DNA from 3 places in the Streptomyces sp. NPDC002853 genome. Region 3 is predicted to be linked to each of the others. Evidence: riboswitches for the same ligand, from Rfam matches in the RefSeq annotation. Region 3 holds a riboswitch; each other region holds the start of a gene.
What was found. A riboswitch is a leader RNA that binds a small molecule or an ion and turns the genes downstream of it on or off. The one in region 3 is predicted to bind S-adenosylmethionine.
Positions count from the first base shown of each region.

Region 1 (2,195 bases), on a different contig from region 3:
CGACCAGAGCGCCGAGGACACGGCCTGGGCCATGGACCGCATCATGCGCGGCGAGGCGACCGACGCGCAGATCGCGGGTTTCGTCGTCGCCCTGCGGGCCAAGGGCGAGACCGTGGACGAGATCTCCGGCCTCGTCCGCACGATGTACGAGCACGCGAACGTGATCGAGGTGCCGGGGCGGACCGTCGACATCGTCGGCACCGGCGGTGACGGAGCCAAGACCGTCAACATCTCCACGATGTCCGCGATCGTGGCCGCGGGCGCGGGCGCGAAGGTCGTCAAGCACGGCAACCGCGCCGCATCCAGCGCCTCGGGAGCCTCCGACGTCCTGGAGAAGCTCGGGGTGAACCTGGAGCTGCCGCTGCATCGCGTCGTCGAGGTGGCCGAGGAAGCCGGGATCACCTTCTGCTTCGCCGTGAAGTTCCACCCGGCGCTGCGGCACGCGGGCGGGGCGCGCAGCCAGTTGGGCATCCGGACCGTCTTCAACGCCCTCGGTCCGCTCACCAACCCGGCCAAGGTGCGGGCCCAGGCGGTCGGCGTGGCCGACCCGAGGATGGCGCCGATCGTGGCCGGGGTCTTCGCCGAGCGCGGGCACTCCTCCCTGGTCTTCCGCGGCGACGACGGTCTCGACGAGCTGACGACCACCTCGACCTCCCGGGTCTGGGTGGTGCGGGACGGAGCCGTGCGCGAGGAGGCCTTCGACCCGCGGGACGTCGGCATCGACCTCGTCCCCGTCGAGGCGCTGCGGGGCGCCGACGCCTCGTACAACGCCGAGGTGGCGCTGCGCCTCCTGGACGGCGAGAAGGGCCCTGTGCGGGACGCCGTCCTGCTCAACACGGCGGCGGCCCTGGTGGCCCTCTCGCCGGGCGAGGGGACCCTGGTGGAGCAGATCGGCGCCGGCATCGCGAAGGCGGCGGAGTCGATCGACTCCGGGTCGGCGAAGAAGGCCCTCGAGCTGTGGGTGGCGGCCAGCAACAGGTGAGTGTGGCGCCCACCGCAGTCCGGCATCCGGACTGCGGTGGGCACCGAGAAGATCGTGTGGCAAGATGCTGCGCAGGTCATGAGTGACAGCGATTAGGCCCCGGCTCGCTGTCCGGCAACCCTCCGTCCGTGGCGGGGTGCCCCGGGTGAAGACCAGGCCGTGGACAGCAAGGTCCATGGCAAGCGCGGACCCCTGCGAACAACCCTGGGGTCCTGGTCCTCAAGGGAGCAGTCTCGTGAGCAAGCGAATGCGATAGGGCTTTCCGGCCCCTTTTCCGCACCCCCTTTTTCTTCTTCACTGCGGCGCCGTACGCGCGCTCTCGCAGTGAACTCGCCTGCCTTCCCACGGGAGTTCGCCATGTCCGCACGCTCTGTCGCCACCACCGAAGCCGTCTCCGCCGAGTCCGTCTCCGCCGAGTCCGCCGACCCCTGCTGTGCCGCGCCGCTGCCGGTGCTCGGCCGTGACGTCACCGTGCCGCTCGTCACCGGCGGCGAGGTGACCTACGCCGCGCTCGACTACGCGGCCAGCGCCCCGGCCCTGCAGCGGGTGTGGGACGACGTGGCCGCCTACGCGCCGTACTACGGCAGCGTGCACCGCGGTGCCGGGTACCTCTCGCAGCTCTCCACCGACCTCTTCGAGAACAGCCGGGTCACCGTCGCCGAGTTCCTCGGCTGCCGCGAGGACGACCAGGTCGTCTTCACCCGCTCGACCACCGACTCGCTCAACCTGCTCGCCGCCGCGCTGCCCGCCGACTGCCAGGTCTTCGTCTTCGAGACCGAGCACCACGCCTCGCTGCTTCCGTGGCGCGACGCCCGCGTGACGTACCTGAACGCCCCGCGCACCGCCGACCAGGCCGTCGCCACCCTGGAGCGCGCCCTCGCCGACCGCGACCCCTACGGCCCCGCCCTGGTCTGCGTGACCGGCGCGTCGAATGTCACCGGTGAGCTGTGGCCGGTCAAGGAGCTGGCCGCCGCCGCTCACGCGCACGGTGCCCGCATCGTCCTGGACGCCGCGCAGCTCGCGCCCCACCACCCGGTCTCCATCGCTGAGCTGGACGTCGACTGGGTCGCCTTCTCCGGCCACAAGCTGTACGCGCCCTTCGGATCGGGCGTCCTCGCGGGCCGCTCCGACTGGCTGCGGGCGGCCGAGCCGTACCTCGCGGGCGGCGGCGCGTCGCGGAAGGTCGCGCGGCGTACGGACGGCGGAGTGGACG
Region 1 is NZ_JBSFUS010000001.1:54,598-56,792, reverse strand. It holds gene trpD (anthranilate phosphoribosyltransferase) at 1-982, shown strand, start outside; SAM riboswitch class IV at 1,057-1,173, shown strand; gene ACWD02_RS00280 (aminotransferase class V-fold PLP-dependent enzyme) at 1,340-2,195, shown strand, end outside.
Region 1: linked by a shared signal. The riboswitch ahead of ACWD02_RS00280 (aminotransferase class V-fold PLP-dependent enzyme) and the one ahead of ACWD02_RS12870 (putative leader peptide) in region 3 are both predicted to bind S-adenosylmethionine.

Region 2 (2,195 bases), on a different contig from region 3:
GGCCAGTGCATGTTCAGCAGCGGGCGCGCCATCAGCTCCGTGACCCGGCCGCCCTGACCTGCGGTCTCACCCAGGGGACGGTCGTACATCGCCTTCACGAGGTGTACGTCGGGCTCGGTCAGGAGCGGGCCCACTATGCCGGTGACGAAGTCCGCCGAGAACTCCCGCAGGTCCGCGTCGACGAACGCGACGATGTCACCGCCGGTCACCAGGAGCGAGCGCCACATGACCTCGCCCTTGCCGGGCACGGCCGGGATGCGCGGCAGGATCACGTCCCGGTGCACGACCCGCGCGCCCGCCTTCCGGGCGACCTCGGCCGTACGGTCCCGCGAGCCGGAGTCGATCACCACGAGCTCGTCGACGAGAGCGGCCTTCTCGACCAGCTCACGGCGGATCTCGGCGACGATCTCGCCGACCGTCCCCTCCTCGTCGAGCGCGGGCAGCACGACGCTCACCGAGGTCCCCGACGCCCGCTTGGCGGCGACGAGCGCGCTGAGCGGACGGTCGGCAACGGACCAGGAACGCCTGGTCAGCCAGCGCTCGGCCTCTTCCAGCACGGGTGGCTCCTCCTGTGTGTGGCCTACATGTGATCCATCTCGCGGTTCGGACGACTATCTCAAGGGTCCAGGCCGTCGGTTACAGTCTTGAACAACGCCGATGACCATCGCATGCCGGGGTCATCGCGCGACAAATGCCCTGGGGCCCCTGAAGCCCCCGGCGCCATACCGCTCATCCAGAGGGGCAGAGGGATACGGCCCGTTGAAGCCCCGGCAACCATCCCGCCGACCGCGCACGCGAGGTCTCGGTGGGGAAGGTGCCAATTCCGTCTCGCGGCGAAATTCGTCGCGGGGAAGATGAGGAGAAAGGGCCTCGCCTCCATGGCTGCGCAGACTGTCGCAACGAACGACACCACCCCTTCCACCCAGGCTTCCACGGGTTCCGTGGACCTCGGCCCCGCATCGGGCCTCTCTTGCCGCGAGTGCGGCGAGCTCTACGCCCTCGGCCCGATCTTCGCCTGTCAGGCCTGTTTCGGCCCGCTCGAAGTGGCGTACGACCTGCCGACCGGTGACCCCGAGGCGCTCAGGAAGCAGATCGAGGCCGGCCCCGACAACATCTGGCGCTACGCCCCGCTCCTTCCCGTCCCGGCGAACGTCGCCGAGAAGCCGAACATCAACCCCGGCTGGACCAAGCTCGTCAAGGCCGACAACCTCGCCCGTGAGCTCGGCGTCGAGCAGGGCAAGCTGTTCGTCAAGGACGACTCCGGCAACCCGACGCACTCCTTCAAGGACCGCGTCGTCGCGCAGGCCATCGAGGCCGCGCGCGCCTTCGGCTTCACCACGCTCTCCTGTTCCTCCACCGGCAACCTCGCGGGCGCCGTCGGTGCCGCCGCGGCCCGCGCCGGCTTCCGCTCCTGCGTGTTCATCCCGCACGACCTGGAGCAGGGCAAGGTCGTCATGGCCGCGGTGTACGGCGGCGAGCTCGTCGGCATCGAGGGCAACTACGACGACGTGAACCGCTTCTGCTCCGAGCTCATCGGCGACCCGCTGGGCGAGGGCTGGGGCTTCGTGAACGTGAACCTGCGGCCGTACTACGGCGAGGGTTCCAAGACCCTCGCGTACGAGATCTGCGAGCAGCTGGGGTGGGTCCTTCCCGACCAGCTGGTCATCCCGATCGCCTCGGGCTCGCAGCTCACGAAGATCGACAAGGGTCTGAAGGAGCTCATCCAGCTGGGTCTGGTCGAGGACAAGCCCTACAAGATCTTCGGGGCGCAGGCCGAGGGCTGCTCGCCGGTGTCCACCGCCTTCAAGGCCGGGCACGACGTCGTGCGCCCCCAGAAGCCGAACACCATCGCCAAGTCGCTCGCCATCGGCAACCCCGCCGACGGGCCGTACGTCCTGGACATCGCGCGTCGCACGGGCGGTGCGGTGGAGGACGTGAACGACGAGCAGGTCGTGGACGCGATCAAGCTTCTCGCTCGCACGGAAGGGATCTTCGCGGAGACCGCGGGCGGCGTGACCGTGGGCGTCACGAAGAAGCTGCTCGATGCGGGGCTCATCGATCCCTCGCTGACCACGGTCGTGTTGAACACGGGCGATGGGCTCAAGACCCTCGACGCCGTTGCCGAGACGTCTCAGGCGACGGCGACGATCAAGCCCAGCCTTGACGCGTTTCGCTCCGCTGGTCTTGCCGGTTAG
Region 2 is NZ_JBSFUS010000009.1:353,641-355,835, reverse strand. It holds gene ACWD02_RS26175 (glucosyl-3-phosphoglycerate synthase) at 1-557, opposite strand, end outside; SAM riboswitch class I at 727-861, shown strand; gene thrC (threonine synthase) at 879-2,195, shown strand.
Region 2: linked by a shared signal. The riboswitch ahead of thrC (threonine synthase) and the one ahead of ACWD02_RS12870 (putative leader peptide) in region 3 are both predicted to bind S-adenosylmethionine.

Region 3 (2,195 bases):
CAGCTTGTCGCGGTCGATGAAGCGGCCGGTGGCGACGTCCCGGATCTCCGCGTCGTCCTCCCAGCTGTCCCAGAGGCGGCGCACCACTTCGATGTGGTCGGCCGCCTCGTCGAAGAGGTCAGCGGTCAACTCCCGTACGTCCGGGCGTTCGAGGTCCTCGATTCCGAAGGCGGGAAATGTACGGCGTCCGAAGTGCGCGGCCTCGTTCCGGCGCGCCGACACCTGCACGCGGACGCCCGCACGGCCCGTGCTCACGTAGTCGAGCGTGGCGATCGCCTTGGATATGTGGAAGGGCTCCGTGTGTGTGGCCACCACCGTCGGCACCAGACCGATGTGCCTGGTCAGCGGGGCGACGCGGGCGGCGATGAGGACGGCGTCGAGCCGCCCGCGGATCTGGTCGGTGCGTCCGTCGGGCTCGGTGAAGTGCGAGGACTGCGGGCCGAGCCCGTCCTCGATCGTCACGAAGTCGAGGAGGCCGCGCTCGGCCTCCGTGACCAGATCGGCCCAGTACCGGGCAGTGAACAACTCCTGTGGACGGGACGCCGGTTCACGCCAGGCGGCCGGGTGCCAGCCCGCCCCGTCGAGTGCGACGGCAAGGTGCAGCGGGGCGGACGGAGCCGCGGGAGCAGAAGAGGACAGCGGGGATGAAGGTGATGACGACACGAGAGGAGTGCCTTCCTGATCGACCGTACGAGAACACCGGCCCCTCGGCTACGAGGGTGCGCGGCGGCGGGTGACGGGTCAGGAACGACAGAGCGCGCCGGCGACACGCTGCAGGTCGATGTGGTGCCGGGAGTACAGGTGCACCTGGCGGCTCGGGGCGATCACCACGGGGCGGGGGCCGGGCACCGGCGGCAGCAGCGGCACGACCGTCACCTCCGCCCTTCCGGCCCGGCGGGCCCACGGCCTCGCCGGTCTCGCGCTCGCGGAACCCTGGTCGGGCTCCGCCTGGTCCTCACCTGGAGCACCCCGCCGCGAGGCGCGGTTGCCGGTCAGCAAGCCAGGACTTGACGCTGACACTCGTAACCTGTTCGGACGCTACGTGAGGGCGCAGCCGTGCGCAATGCCCGTGGATCATGGCCGGGCCGGCATCACCGCACACGCCGTCCCCCTTCAGCGTCCGCCTTCGTCAGGCACAACCACCGGGCCGCTGGTTCTGTTCCGGCCCGCGCTGATGCGGTCGACGGACCGGGGCGGCCGCGGCCGAAGTGCCGCGTCCGCCCCGGGAGTTCACCAGATCCTGACGCGGTCCGCCCGCTCCAGCCAGAGACCGTCGCCCTCCCTCGTCCCGAACGCCTCGTGGAACTCGTCGAGGTTACGGACGATGTTGGCCCGGAACTCCGGCGGCGAGTGCGGGTCGATGGTGAGGTACTGCTGCTCCTGCTCCTTGCGGCGCTTGGTGCGCCAGCAGTAGGCCCAGTTCATGAAGAGCCGCTGGGAGCCGGTCAGGCCGTCCTTCGTGGGCATCGGGTCGCCGTTGAGCGCGATCTTGTACGCCGTGTGCCCGATGGTCAGGCCACCCAGGTCGCCGATGTTCTCGCCCACCGTCAGCGAGCCGTTGACGAACTCGCCGGGGAGGTTGCGGGGCGAGAACGCGTCGTACTGCTTGACCAGCGCCTTCGACTTCGCCTCGAACGCGGTCTTGTCGGCCGCGGTCCACCAGTCGTTGAGGTTGCCCGCGCCGTCGTACTGCGCGCCCTGGTCGTCGAAGCCGTGGCCGATCTCGTGGCCGATGACCGAGCCGATGCCGCCGTAGTTCTCGGCGGGATCGGCGTCGGGCGAGAAGAACGGCTTCTGCAGGATGCCCGCGGGGAAGCAGATCTCGTTGGTGCCCGGGTTGTAGTAGGCGTTGACGGTCTGCGGCAGCATGAACCACTCGTCGCGGTCGACCGGCGCGCCGATCTTCGCGAGCTGCCGGTCGGACTCGAAGGCGTCCGCCGCCTGCGCGTTGCCGAGCAGGTCGTCCGCGGACACCTGGAGGGCGGAGTAGTCGCGGAAGGTGTCGGGGTATCCGATCTTGGGACGGAAGGTGGCGAGCTTCTCGTACGCGCGCTCCTTCGTCTCATCCGTCATCCAGTCGAGCCGGGCGATCGACTGGCGGTAGGCCTCCAGGAGATTGGCGACGAGGTCGTCCATCATCGCCTTGGAGCTCGGCGGGAAGTGCCGCGCCACGTACTCCTTGCCGACCGCCTCGC
Region 3 is NZ_JBSFUS010000004.1:365,505-367,699, forward strand. It holds gene ACWD02_RS12865 (LLM class flavin-dependent oxidoreductase) at 1-663, opposite strand, end outside; gene ACWD02_RS12870 (putative leader peptide) at 742-867, opposite strand; SAM riboswitch class IV at 915-1,028, opposite strand; gene ACWD02_RS12875 (M13 family metallopeptidase) at 1,231-2,195, opposite strand, start outside.